DNA from 3 places in the Solibacillus sp. FSL R7-0682 genome. Region 1 is predicted to be linked to each of the others. Evidence: a T-box and tRNA genes for the amino acid it is inferred to sense, from the RefSeq annotation. Region 1 holds a T-box; the other regions hold tRNA genes.
What was found. A T-box is a leader RNA that pairs with one kind of tRNA and senses whether it is charged. The one in region 1 lies ahead of ileS (isoleucine--tRNA ligase), so its partner is inferred to be a tRNA-Ile.
Positions count from the first base shown of each region.

Region 2: it encodes a tRNA-Ile, which carries the amino acid that the T-box ahead of ileS (isoleucine--tRNA ligase) is inferred to sense. The anticodon was not compared.
Region 3: it encodes a tRNA-Ile, which carries the amino acid that the T-box ahead of ileS (isoleucine--tRNA ligase) is inferred to sense. The anticodon was not compared.

Region 1 covers NZ_JBBOUI010000001.1:3,076,159-3,080,420, reverse strand. The annotation lists gene MKZ17_RS15615 (cell division protein SepF) at 1-67, shown strand, start outside; gene MKZ17_RS15610 (YggT family protein) at 94-354, shown strand; gene MKZ17_RS15605 (YlmH family RNA-binding protein) at 513-1,301, shown strand; gene MKZ17_RS15600 (DivIVA domain-containing protein) at 1,398-1,955, shown strand; T-box leader at 2,010-2,232, shown strand; gene ileS (isoleucine--tRNA ligase) at 2,287-4,262, shown strand, end outside.
Region 2 covers NZ_JBBOUI010000001.1:3,733,342-3,737,603, forward strand. The annotation lists gene abc-f (ribosomal protection-like ABC-F family protein) at 1-476, opposite strand, end outside; gene MKZ17_RS18725 (S-layer homology domain-containing protein) at 840-1,904, shown strand; gene MKZ17_RS18730 (NUDIX hydrolase) at 1,961-2,359, opposite strand; tRNA gene MKZ17_RS18735 (tRNA-Glu) at 2,624-2,695, opposite strand; tRNA gene MKZ17_RS18740 (tRNA-Asn) at 2,697-2,771, opposite strand; tRNA gene MKZ17_RS18745 (tRNA-Ile) at 2,781-2,857, opposite strand; tRNA gene MKZ17_RS18750 (tRNA-Phe) at 2,873-2,948, opposite strand; tRNA gene MKZ17_RS18755 (tRNA-Asp) at 2,972-3,047, opposite strand; tRNA gene MKZ17_RS18760 (tRNA-Ser) at 3,071-3,163, opposite strand; tRNA gene MKZ17_RS18765 (tRNA-Ala) at 3,181-3,256, opposite strand; tRNA gene MKZ17_RS18770 (tRNA-Pro) at 3,265-3,341, opposite strand; tRNA gene MKZ17_RS18775 (tRNA-Arg) at 3,362-3,438, opposite strand; tRNA gene MKZ17_RS18780 (tRNA-Leu) at 3,460-3,548, opposite strand; tRNA gene MKZ17_RS18785 (tRNA-Gly) at 3,553-3,627, opposite strand; tRNA gene MKZ17_RS18790 (tRNA-Lys) at 3,678-3,753, opposite strand; tRNA gene MKZ17_RS18795 (tRNA-Thr) at 3,760-3,835, opposite strand; tRNA gene MKZ17_RS18800 (tRNA-Val) at 3,845-3,920, opposite strand; rRNA gene rrf (5S ribosomal RNA) at 3,930-4,045, opposite strand; rRNA gene MKZ17_RS18810 (23S ribosomal RNA) at 4,106-4,262, opposite strand, start outside.
Region 3 covers NZ_JBBOUI010000001.1:956,364-960,625, reverse strand. The annotation lists gene MKZ17_RS04990 (DUF4179 domain-containing protein) at 1-491, shown strand, start outside; gene MKZ17_RS04985 (NUDIX hydrolase) at 518-1,138, opposite strand; tRNA gene MKZ17_RS04980 (tRNA-Glu) at 1,298-1,369, opposite strand; tRNA gene MKZ17_RS04975 (tRNA-Ser) at 1,372-1,462, opposite strand; tRNA gene MKZ17_RS04970 (tRNA-Asn) at 1,477-1,551, opposite strand; tRNA gene MKZ17_RS04965 (tRNA-Ile) at 1,561-1,637, opposite strand; tRNA gene MKZ17_RS04960 (tRNA-Gly) at 1,643-1,716, opposite strand; tRNA gene MKZ17_RS04955 (tRNA-Phe) at 1,722-1,797, opposite strand; tRNA gene MKZ17_RS04950 (tRNA-Asp) at 1,803-1,878, opposite strand; tRNA gene MKZ17_RS04945 (tRNA-Met) at 1,882-1,956, opposite strand; tRNA gene MKZ17_RS04940 (tRNA-Ser) at 2,008-2,100, opposite strand; tRNA gene MKZ17_RS04935 (tRNA-Ile) at 2,123-2,199, opposite strand; tRNA gene MKZ17_RS04930 (tRNA-Met) at 2,207-2,280, opposite strand; tRNA gene MKZ17_RS04925 (tRNA-Ala) at 2,311-2,386, opposite strand; tRNA gene MKZ17_RS04920 (tRNA-Pro) at 2,394-2,470, opposite strand; tRNA gene MKZ17_RS04915 (tRNA-Arg) at 2,478-2,554, opposite strand; tRNA gene MKZ17_RS04910 (tRNA-Leu) at 2,582-2,670, opposite strand; tRNA gene MKZ17_RS04905 (tRNA-Gly) at 2,675-2,749, opposite strand; tRNA gene MKZ17_RS04900 (tRNA-Leu) at 2,792-2,876, opposite strand; tRNA gene MKZ17_RS04895 (tRNA-Lys) at 2,896-2,971, opposite strand; tRNA gene MKZ17_RS04890 (tRNA-Thr) at 2,978-3,053, opposite strand; tRNA gene MKZ17_RS04885 (tRNA-Val) at 3,064-3,139, opposite strand; gene MKZ17_RS04880 (MBL fold metallo-hydrolase) at 3,476-4,262, opposite strand, start outside.

The DNA of each region.
Region 1 (4,262 bases):
TATCTTTTTATGTACACCAGAAAATGTAGAAGTATCTGGTGAAATTTCTAATTTAACTTTCGAGTAATTTAAAATAGTGAGGTAAAACAATTTATGATCGTATCACTGATAGGAACAGCATTTCTCGTTTATCGATTTATGCTAATTGGTTACATATTAATGTCTTGGGTACCAGCGCTGCAAGAATCACCAGTTGGTCGCTTTTTAGAAACAGTATGTGAACCGTATTTAGGGTTTTTCCGTAAGTTTATCCCACCGATTGGCATGATAGATATTTCACCAATTGTCGGTCTATTTGTACTATACTTCATTGAGAGTGGAGTTTATAGTGTACTAAGATTTTTCTTATATTAGCGATTTCCCCTGCGTATGTGGGGGTTTTCTTTATTATAGGGACGTATATTATTTTATTAGTAGAAATGTGTTTGTTTTGCCTTTACATGGCATAGTTTAAGGCTATGAGAATGTGGAATACTAAGTATATATTTTGAACGAAGGTGGTAGGGGTAGTTGTGGAGCATTTAATTCAACATTTCCGAAAAGATGAACAGCCTTTTATCGAACAAGTAATGGGATGGCAGCGTGAAGTAGAAGACCGCTACGCGCCAAAATTAACTGATTTTTTAGATCCGAGACAGCGTTTTATTGTTGAATCAATTATTAATCAGTCAGATGACTTAAATGTCTTTACTGAAGGTGTATTTGAGCAACCTGAAAGAAAACGAATGCTAATTGCACCGTCCTATTTACAGCCCTCTGAAGAAGATTTTCAAATTGCTATTTATACCATTAGCTACCCATCAAAATTTATTCAGCTCCGTCATCCAGATGTTTTAGGCGCATTATTATCAGTCGGTATTGATCGTAGTAAATTTGGAGATATACGGTTATCAGAGCATACAATCCAATTTGCTATTGCAACAGAAATTGCTGATTATGTTCGTGCGAATTTAATAAGTATTGGAAAGGCGAAAGTACATGTCGAGGAAGTAAATGGTACAATGCCACTTATTCAAAATGAAGAGCAGTGGAATGAAAGTTCTTACACCGTTTCATCAATGCGATTAGATGTAGTACTGGGAACTGTTGCCAACATATCCAGACAGAAATCACAAAATTTAATAAATGCTGGGAAAGTTAAAGTAAACTGGACTGTACGTGAAGCCGTTGCTTTTGAGTTACAAGAGGGTGATATCATTTCGGCAAGAGGTTTTGGACGCTTAAAGGTGATTATGACCGAAGGACGAACAAAAAAAGATAAAATACGACTACAGGTAGGACGTTTAGAGCAAAAAGCATAAATATCAAGTAATTTTTATTAAAATAGGATGTTATTCAAGTTAGAAACGATTATAATAACAATTAAAGATAATTGATGCAAAGGAGAGTAGAACGATATGCCATTATCACCTCTTGATATACATAACAAAGAATTTACTCGTGGATTCCGTGGTTACGCAGAAGACGAGGTAAACGAGTTTTTAGATCAAATTATTAAAGATTATGAAATTCTATTACGCGAAAAGAAAGAGTTAGAAGAAAAAGTGAAAACGATGTCTGATCATATGAATCATTACAATTCACTTGAAGAGACACTTCAAAAATCAATCGTCGTAGCTCAAGAGGCAGCTGATGAAGTACGCCGTAACTCTCAAAAAGAAGCAAAATTAATTGTAAAAGAAGCTGAGAAAAATGCTGATCGAATTATCAATGATGCTTTAACGAAAGCGCGTAAAGTAACTATTGAAATTGATGAATTAAAGAAACAATCAAAAGTATTCCGAAACCGTTTCAAAATGTTAGTTGAAGCGCAATTAGATTTATTAAATACAGATGATTGGGAACACTTACTTGAATATGATGTAGATATTACAGAAATTCAAAATCAAAATCGTTCAGAGGATTGCCTCGATTCGTCAACTGAAGAATCCAACTTATTAAGGAAACATACTTGACAGTTTGTGCACCTTTTTTCTATACTGAAAAATAATGAATAGGATGCAACTTGCATATAAGCAAAGATGGAGACAGTAAATTTTGAGTTGTGGTGAAGCGATTCGAGGGTGGTGAAAGCTCGAACGAAGCAATCAAAATGGAAAATCACTCCTGAGCTAAATGGCTGAATGAAGTAAGCTATTTCGTTTTACACGACGTTATAGTGTCTAATGAGGCAATTCTTTAGAATTGTGAAATTAGGGTGGTACCACGAGAGTCATGCTCCTCGTCCCTTTTTATGAGGGATTGAGGGGCTTTTTGCATTCAAAAATATTTAGGAGGCTTTTAACAATGGTAGAGTATAAAGATACGTTATTAATGCCGAAAACAGATTTCCCAATGCGCGGTGGTTTACCAACAAAAGAACCGCAAATTCAAGCGCAATGGAATGAAATGGACATTAACAAATTAGTTTTAGAGCGCACAAAGGACCGTCCACATTTTTTATTACATGATGGCCCTCCATATGCAAATGGAGACATTCACACAGGTCACGCATTAAACAAAGTACTTAAAGATATGATTAACCGTCATAAATCAATGACTGGTTATTCTGTTGATTATGTTCCAGGTTGGGACACACATGGTTTACCGATTGAGCAAGCATTAACAAATAAAGGCGTAAAGCGTAAAGAAATGTCAGTTGCAGAATTCCGTGAGCTATGTGAAAAGTATGCTTATGAGCAAGTAGCTAATCAAAGTGCACAATTCCAACGCTTAGGTGTACGTGGTGACTGGGCAAACCCATACATCACTTTAAAACCAGAATTTGAAGCACGCCAAATCGAAGTATTTGGAAAAATGGCGGAAAAAGGCTATATCTATAAAGGTTTAAAGCCAGTTTATTGGTCACCATCATCTGAATCTGCACTAGCAGAAGCGGAAATTGAATACAAAGATGTAAAATCAGCATCAATTTATGTATCATTTGCAATTAAAGATGCAAAAGGTGTTGTTCCTGAAGATGCAAAATTCATTATCTGGACAACAACGCCGTGGACATTACCTGCAAACTTAGGGATTTCCGTATCTCCTGAATTGGAATATGTAGTTGTAGCAGTTGGGGAGAAAAAATTCATTATCGCAGAAGCGTTACTTGAAAATGTTGCAAATGCAATTGGCTGGGAAAGTTATGAAGTTGTTCAAAAAATTAACGGTAAAGAATTAGACCGTATCGTAGCGCTACACCCATTCTATGATCGTGAATCATTAGTAATGGTTGGTGAGCATGTTACTGCAGATGCAGGTACAGGATGTGTACACACAGCCCCAGGACACGGTGAAGACGACTTTAATATTGGTCGTGAATATGGCTTACAAGTACTTTCTCCAGTAGATAATCGTGGTTGCTATACATCTGAAGCACCGGGCTTTGAAGGAATCTTCTACGATGATGCGAATAAAATCGTAACGGAAAAACTAAAAGAAGTAGATGCACTAGAAAAATTAAACTTCTTTACACACTCATACCCGCATGACTGGCGTACGAAAAAGCCAGTTATTTACCGTGCAACACCACAATGGTTCGCTTCGGTAGATATGTTCCGAAGTGAATTATTAGATGCAGTAAAAGCGACTGAATTTACACCTGCATGGGGAGAAACACGTCTTTACAATATGATTCGTGACCGAGGAGATTGGGTAATTTCCCGTCAACGTGCATGGGGTGTACCAATCCCAATCTTCTATGCAGAAAACGAAGAACCAATCATTACACCAGAAACAATTGCTCATGTTTCAAAATTATTCCGTGAGCATGGTTCAAATATTTGGTTCCAAAAAGAAGCAAAAGATTTATTACCTGATGGCTTTACGCATCCTGGAAGTCCAAACGGTGAATTTACAAAAGAAAATGACATTATGGACGTATGGTTCGACTCTGGTTCATCTCACCAAGGTGTATTAGTGGAACGCGGTATGAAATATCCTGCAGATCTTTATTTAGAGGGTTCTGACCAACATCGTGGATGGTTTAACTCATCATTAATTACTTCTGTAGCAATTAACGGATATGCACCATACAAAGGCTTGTTGACGCACGGGTTCGTATTAGATGGTGAAGGACGCAAAATGTCAAAATCACTTGGGAATACAATCGATCCATTAAAAGTAATGGACCAATATGGCGCAGATATTTTACGTATGTGGGTAGCGTCAGTTGATTATACAGGTGACGTTCGTATTTCTATGGATATGTTAAAGCAAGTATCTGAAACATACCGTAAAGTACGTAATACATTACGTTTCTTACACGGTAACGTATCGGA
Region 2 (4,262 bases), 660 kb from region 1:
GAAACAACTACAATCGCTCCATCATAGGATTTCATCAACGCAATCAATTGTTTTGTGCTTGCTACGTCTAAATGATTGGTTGGTTCATCTAATAATAAAAGATTCGGCTTTTGGGCAAAGCCTCTCGCTAATCGAAGTTTCAAACGTTCCCCACCGCTTAACTGCTCATAGGAAACATCAGGTACACACCACTTTCTAAGTAATTCTGCCTCTTCAACCGAAACCGTATCTACCTCAAAAGATGCTTCCTCCTGTTCTACATAATAGAGAGATAGCTTTTCTTTAAGCTTCTGAATATGACCATTTGTCACCTCAAATGACCCCATAATCGCTTTAAGTAATGTAGATTTCCCACTTCCATTACGACCAATAATGCCGATAATTTCGTGTTTCTTAATTGTGGCATTTATATTCTCTAAAAGCATTCGTTCGGGTAATTCTACTGTTACTTGCTGTAATTTCAACAGTTCTTTCATAAGTAAACCTCCACAACTGGGAAGAAAAAAATCCTCCCAAAATTTTTTTGGAAGGATTAGCTGCTAATTAAATTTGTACTCGAAACTACACATAGTAAAAAACTATGCACATACGATTTCATACAAATTTTATGGAAAATGGGCATACTAATCCTATTTTTCTTTGAAAACGAATTTTCAATTACTAAAAAATAAGATTAATACTTCATCGTTCACCCATCATTCCTTTGCTCATAAGTTAAGCTTATTATAACAACTGTTTTGAAATTTGTCATGAAGGAAAGGTTTTATTGCGGAAATATTTGGAACATGCTACATTAATGAAAGCTTTAAGATGGCAAGATGATGAAGGAGGTAAGTTTTATGAAGATAAAGCGGTTTTCGGTTTTCTTAATTGTCCTACTATTCCTTGTAGGTAGTCTTACTATTCCAGCACCTACATTAGCAAAAAAAGCGGCTTTTAAAGATGTAAATAAAAATCATTATGCTTACGATTCTATTCAATGGGCGTATGATGTTGAACTTGTCGGAGGTTTCCCCGATGGCACATTCAGGCCAAATCAGCCAATCACTGAACAGCAATTCGGCCAAATTTTAGTGAAATTTTTTGACCTCGAACCTACATCGAATAAACTGACTAAATATACAACAAAAGCATTGGCATCTGACCCTTTTTATAATACATTGGCAGCCTATAAGGTACCTTTAAATGGCTATTTCGATAACAATATTCGAGGACAAGCGATTAAACGTGGTGTTGTTGCACAAGCCCTTACACATGTTCTGGACGGCCAAGCAACATTAAAGGATTCCATTCAGTTTCTATTAGATCACCATATTACAAGTGGGCAATACCCTCAATACGAAAATACCGATTTAATAAAATTTTTCGGATCATCGAATCAATTAACGAGAGCACAAGTTGTCACGCTATTTCATAATTTGCAAAGGAAATCGTTTTTCTATATTTCAGAGGATGCATTAAATAGCTTCGAGAATAATGATGCCCTTCCATTAAATACACGTGCAAATGCAGCTCGTAATATACTAGCTAGCTCTCTACGAACTGGAAAAGATTGGTCACCAATTTCTAATACTAAGGATTCATGGAACGGAGATTATTCTTACTTTTACAGATATGGTCGTGGTGAGACCGATTCAATTGGTCGCTATGTTACGATTACTGGCAGCACGAAAACAGAGTTCTATGTCACATACGATGCATTTGACGGAGAAGATGAAGGTTTTGTTCAAGGCTATGCAACCATCCTGTCACCAACAAAAGCCATGATGACAGAAACGGTGGAAGGTAATCGATGCGTCATTGAATTCCAAAAGCAATCATCCACCGCTCTTAAAACGATTGAACATGACTGTAAAAACATGCGTGATGCAGGTACGAATTATAGTGGAGTGTTGAAAAAGTAACTAGAACTAGGGATAATAAAGGGAACTCTTATTTAGAGTTCCTTTTTTTGTATGGGTTATTTCTTTAATAGAGTTTGAACCTTAATCGCCACTTCATTAGGTCTTACATCCATTGAGGATAGTCCTTCTCTATCTACCCACATCGGTAAGTATGTTCCTCTATCTCTATTTTTGTCTGTGTATTCTTCCCCATTACCAGTTCCTAAAGTTCCAGAAAGAATTTCAGCTTTATAATAGTATTGCGTTCCGTTAAATTTAATTGTTGAAAAGCAATCTCTAACGTATACCTCAACTCCTAATTCCTCCCAGGCTTCTCTTTTTGCTCCCTCTTCTGGCGTTTCACCATTTTCTATTCCTCCACCAGGAAAAACATAATAAGTAGAGCCATTCCTAACCCTTTGAATTAATAATACTTTTCCATTTTCTATTATTACCACTGATGCTCTATTTCTCATATACACTTTCCTCCGTGTTCTTCATCCAGTGAATATAGGTTTATCATAAGTCATGTGTTCATAAGAAACGAGTACTATTATTAACAAGAGACCTCAAAATGCATACCGAAAACCGGAGATAAAAATAACGGGTGGGAAAAGGTGGAATAGAATAAGCTTATGTAGTTGTAGTAAATATTCAGTAGATATCAAAAGAATTTAGAATAGCCCTTTATGCATAAAAAAAAGCCATAGATAAACTTTTGTTTACCTACAGCTTTAGTATGACCCGTACGGGATTCGAACCCGTGTTACCGCCGTGAAAGGGCGGTGTCTTAACCACTTGACCAACGGGCCGTGGCTCCGAAGGTAGGACTCGAACCTACGACCAACCGGTTAACAGCCGGTTGCTCTACCACTGAGCTACTTCGGAAAAATAAGATGGTGGGCCTAAATGGACTCGAACCATCGACCTCACGCTTATCAGGCGTGCGCTCTAACCAGCTGAGCTATAGGCCCCTCTTAAGGAATATATGGTGGGTCAGGACGGAATCGAACCGCCGACACTTAGAGCTTCAATCTAATGCTCTACCAACTGAGCTACTGACCCATCTATTTTTTTGCAAAAAAAAATGGCGGTCCCGACCGGGATCGAACCGGCGATCTCCTGCGTGACAGGCAGGCATGTTAACCGCTACACCACGGGACCAACATTAGAGTTTTTTATAAAAATGGAGGAGGTAGAGGGATTCGAACCCCCGCGCGGTGTTACCCGCCTGTCGGTTTTCAAGACCGATCCCTTCAGCCAGACTTGGGTATACCTCCAAAGGGAAAAATAAATATGGTGGAGCCTAGCGGGATCGAACCGCTGACCTCCTGCGTGCAAGGCAGGCGCTCTCCCAGCTGAGCTAAGGCCCCATATGTAATGGTCGGAATGACAGGATTCGAACCTACGACCCCTTGGTCCCAAACCAAGTGCTCTACCAAGCTGAGCTACATTCCGAACATGTCATTAAATATATATGGCGCGCCCGACAGGAGTCGAACCCATAACCTTCTGATCCGTAGTCAGACGCTCTATCCAATTGAGCTACGGGCGCTAAAATAATTGTTGTAAAAAATGGTGCCGAGGGCCGGAATCGAACCGGCACGGTGATCACTCACCGCAGGATTTTAAGTCCTGTGCGTCTGCCAGTTCCGCCACCCCGGCATTTTGGAGCGGAAGACGAGGTTCGAACTCGCGACCCCCACCTTGGCAAGGTGGTGTTCTACCACTGAACTACTTCCGCAAAATGCATAAGATATTTTTATTCTGACAGTTATGAAATTAAAATAAAACTGGTGAGCCATGAAGGACTCGAACCTTCGACCCTCTGATTAAAAGTCAGATGCTCTACCAACTGAGCTAATGGCTCTCTAAATGGTGCCGGCGAAAGGAGTCGAACCCTCGACCTACTGATTACAAGTCAGTTGCTCTACCAACTGAGCTACACCGGCATTTAGAAATGGTGGAGGATGACGGGCTCGAACCGCCGACCCCCTGCTTGTAAGGCAGGTGCTCTCCCAGCTGAGCTAATCCTCCATTATTCTAGCGAAGCGACGTCCTACTCTCACAGGGGGAAGCCCCCAACTACCATCGGCGCTAAAGAGCTTAACTTCCGTGTTCGGTATGGGAACGGGTGTGACCTCTTTGCCATCATCACTTCACTATTGAAAGTTTGTTCTTTCAAAACTGGATAAACGTTTCATTGAGTTATGCAATAAAATGTGGTTAAGTCCTCGACCGATTAGTATTCGTCAGCTCCATACGTCACCGCACTTCCACCTCGAACCTATCTACCTGATCGTCTTTCAGGGGTCTTACTTACTTGCGTAATGGGAAATCTCATCTTGAGGGGGGCTTCATGCTTAGATGCTTTCAGCA
Region 3 (4,262 bases), 2.1 Mb from region 1:
CCACATTGGACATTCACCTTTATGCAGACGGTCAAAAAATTCCATGGCAGCAAAGTGGTATGAGTAGTACATTATTTAGCGGATCTAGCTTTGATATCACATATGAAGCACTCCCACCGAATACAAAAAAATTAGAAATGCGTTTAGAAGAATTTAATGCTTACGATAAAGTTAATGCTATTATCGGAATAGAAAAAGGCGCTTCGTACGATATAGGTAACAAGCAACTTCGTATCATCGATTACAAGGTAGGAGAAAAAGAAACACTTGTTACGATTGCCTCTGAACGTAACATCACCTTTGACAATGTTTCATTAAAAACAGCTTCTGAAAGTGCTGGTTTAAAGACAACGATAAATCAACAAGATGTCGCTGAGGAGTTTGTTCGTACGTTAGTATTTGAAACAACTAGCCAACCTTTAGAGCTATATATAGAAGGCGTATATTCAATAAAAATGTACAACAAATCAATTGAAATACCCTTAAAGTAACATCGGGAGGAGTGAATTGAAATACTTCACTTCTCCATTTTTCTCCTTAAACGCAAAACAAGCTCATTCAAATACTGTGCCGGTAAGCTGGACATATCTTTTAAACTTATATTTTTTGCGTGATTAACTTTCATTAGATGATCATAGTAATAGCCGTGCACTTCAAGCATTTCAAGTTCCTTTTTCGCAAGTCGAATAAAATCCTCTAATTTCGTGTAATAAATACCATCCAACTCATCAATCTGAATTGTAAATGCATCGAGTCCTCCAGATAATTCATATAAAAACACATGAGCAAATTCATAGTCCTTTATTGTATCATTATCGATAACATATGGAATAATTCCAAGTGAAGTTAACTGTGAAAACTCTGCTGTAATGCCAAGCTCTTCTTGCATTTCACGTATCCCATCTTCTACTTTTTCATTAGCCAGTAAATGTCCTGCTGCAGTAATATCAAATTGCCCAGGGTAATCTTTTTTCGTTTGGCTTCGAAGTTGCAAATAAATTCGCCATTCATTTCCTACCTTTTCAATGACCCAGCACTGAAATACTTCGTGCCAGTATCCTTGTTGATGAACTTCATCTCTCAAAGCAACACCTATTGGTTCATACAAATGATTATAGATTTTAAGCTGTTCGCCCATTTTATCATCCCTTACTGAAATTACTTAAGTTATAGTATTGATTCTAATACTTTTATACAAAAGTAGGGAGCATTAACTGTTACCTAATTGCATTCTAGAGAAAACACAAAAACGCTAGATACGATAACTCGTATCTAGCGTTATACTTTTTCTTATGTATGACCCGTACGGGATTCGAACCCGTGTTACCGCCGTGAAAGGGCGGTGTCTTAACCACTTGACCAACGGGCCTCTGGCGGAGAAGGAGGGATTTGAACCCTCGCGCCGGTTACCCGACCTACACCCTTAGCAGGGGCGCCTCTTCAGCCTCTTGAGTACTTCCCCAAAAAAGAAAAAAATGGCTCCGAAGGTAGGACTCGAACCTACGACCAACCGGTTAACAGCCGGTTGCTCTACCACTGAGCTACTTCGGAATAATTGTATGGTGGGCCTAAATGGACTCGAACCATCGACCTCACGCTTATCAGGCGTGCGCTCTAACCAGCTGAGCTATAGGCCCTATAATGGAGCGGGTGATGAGAATCGAACTCACGACATCAGCTTGGAAGGCTGAGGTTTTACCATTAAACTACACCCGCATTTATGGTGGGTTTGGACGGAATCGAACCGCCGACACTTAGAGCTTCAATCTAATGCTCTACCAACTGAGCTACAAACCCACAAATGGCGGTCCCGACCGGGATCGAACCGGCGATCTCCTGCGTGACAGGCAGGCATGTTAACCGCTACACCACGGGACCATTTGGTTGCGGGGACAGGACTTGAACCTGCGACCTTCGGGTTATGAGCCCGACGAGCTACCACTGCTCCACCCCGCGATAATATTACTACTTATTTAATTGAGTCTTCAGACATCCTGTAAATAAAAATGGAGGAGGTAGAGGGATTCGAACCCCCGCGCGGTGTTACCCGCCTGTCGGTTTTCAAGACCGATCCCTTCAGCCAGACTTGGGTATACCTCCGAGATGTAATTAAATTATTTACTGGTGGACCTTACAGGACTCGAACCTGTGACCGGACGGTTATGAGCCGTCTGCTCTAACCAACTGAGCTAAAGGTCCTTTAAGATGGCGGCAGAGGGAGTCGAACCCACGACCTTTCGGGTATGAACCGAGTGCTCTAGCCAACTGAGCTACACCGCCAGGATCTTTATTTTGGTTAATCTAAAATTATGGTGGAGCCTAGCGGGATCGAACCGCTGACCTCCTGCGTGCAAGGCAGGCGCTCTCCCAGCTGAGCTAAGGCCCCTATTAAATGGTCGGAATGACAGGATTCGAACCTACGACCCCTTGGTCCCAAACCAAGTGCTCTACCAAGCTGAGCTACATTCCGTTATATATGGCGCGCCCGGCAGGAGTCGAACCCACAACCTTCTGATCCGTAGTCAGACGCTCTATCCAATTGAGCTACGGGCGCTATAATGTTTGTTTGTTTATAAGTAAATGGTGCCGAGGGCCGGAATCGAACCGGCACGGTGATCACTCACCGCAGGATTTTAAGTCCTGTGCGTCTGCCAGTTCCGCCACCCCGGCATTTTGGAGCGGAAGACGAGGTTCGAACTCGCGACCCCCACCTTGGCAAGGTGGTGTTCTACCACTGAACTACTTCCGCAAAATGCATAAGATATTTTTATTCTGACAGTTATGAAATTAATGGTGCGGGTGAAGGGAGTCGAACCCCCACGCCTTGCGGCGCTAGATCCTAAGTCTAGTGCGTCTGCCAATTCCGCCACACCCGCAGCAGACATATTTTAAAACTGGTGAGCCATGAAGGACTCGAACCTTCGACCCTCTGATTAAAAGTCAGATGCTCTACCGACTGAGCTAATGGCTCTCTAAATGGTGCCGGCGAAAGGAGTCGAACCCTCGACCTACTGATTACAAGTCAGTTGCTCTACCAACTGAGCTACACCGGCAATTTAGAAATGGTGGAGGATGACGGGCTCGAACCGCCGACCCCCTGCTTGTAAGGCAGGTGCTCTCCCAGCTGAGCTAATCCTCCATCAAACAAAGTTAGTTACATACTTGCAACCGGTTGTCCTTTCTGTTAAGGACAAGATTTATATTATCAACTTTTTTTATACAATGCAATACTTTTATACAACTTTTTTAAAAAAATATTATTTTTTTCAATCATTGCCATTAACTTGTTACATTAACAGATGAAAACGATTACTTGGCATAACGAAATTTTAATATGGTTACTACTTTTTTTCAACACTTGATTTTAATTTTTTTATATATTATTAATCATACGACATAATTATACACTTATTTTATACAATTAAAATGTTGATTCAAAAATATTTGTTAACTAAAAAGTAGTGTCTTACGACTGTTAATTAACATTTTTTTCAAATGAAAGACAGCCGTTTTTTAATATAGGTTTAATTAACAATAATATCTCAGCATAATATAAATAACCAATTACTTCTGATAATATTAATGCAGCTTCTTTATCTACACGTTTTCCATAAATTGAGTGCACTAATTTTGTGACTGAATTATTTCCCTCTTCAATCTTTGCAACTAGTCGATCTTTATAATTAATCCGTGAAATATTATTTTCTACTACCTCATGTATAGTAGAATATATTTGATGATGGCCTGGGAAAATATAGTTAGCATTTAATTTTAAACATTTTTCGATAGACGTTTTATGTTGCAATACCGAAGGTATTAAGCTTCCCTTTTCATCATGGTCAATTAATGCATTTGTAGAACCTTGCTTTATAAGGACGTCTCCTACAAATAACCATTTAGCATCTTCGTCATATAACATAATTGAATCAATTGAATGCCCCGGTGCTTCAATTATTTTTAAATCGCCCAATTCTATACCTTCATATAGAGGGAGAACATCCGTATTAACACGATACAACTGGCTATTATCCATCGTTTTTTTAATTTTTTTCAAACGGCTTTCTGCAAGTTCCATACATCCGTATCGCGTATATAATTGCGAAAAAAAATCTATCTTTTGTATTTGGTACTCTGCCTTCAATAATAAACGTGGTATAGCTAAATGGTGTGCATATACAGGAATACTTTTTTGTTTCACAATATAATTTACAAGCCCGATATGATCACTATGGTGATGTGTTAAAATTATTTGATCAATGTCC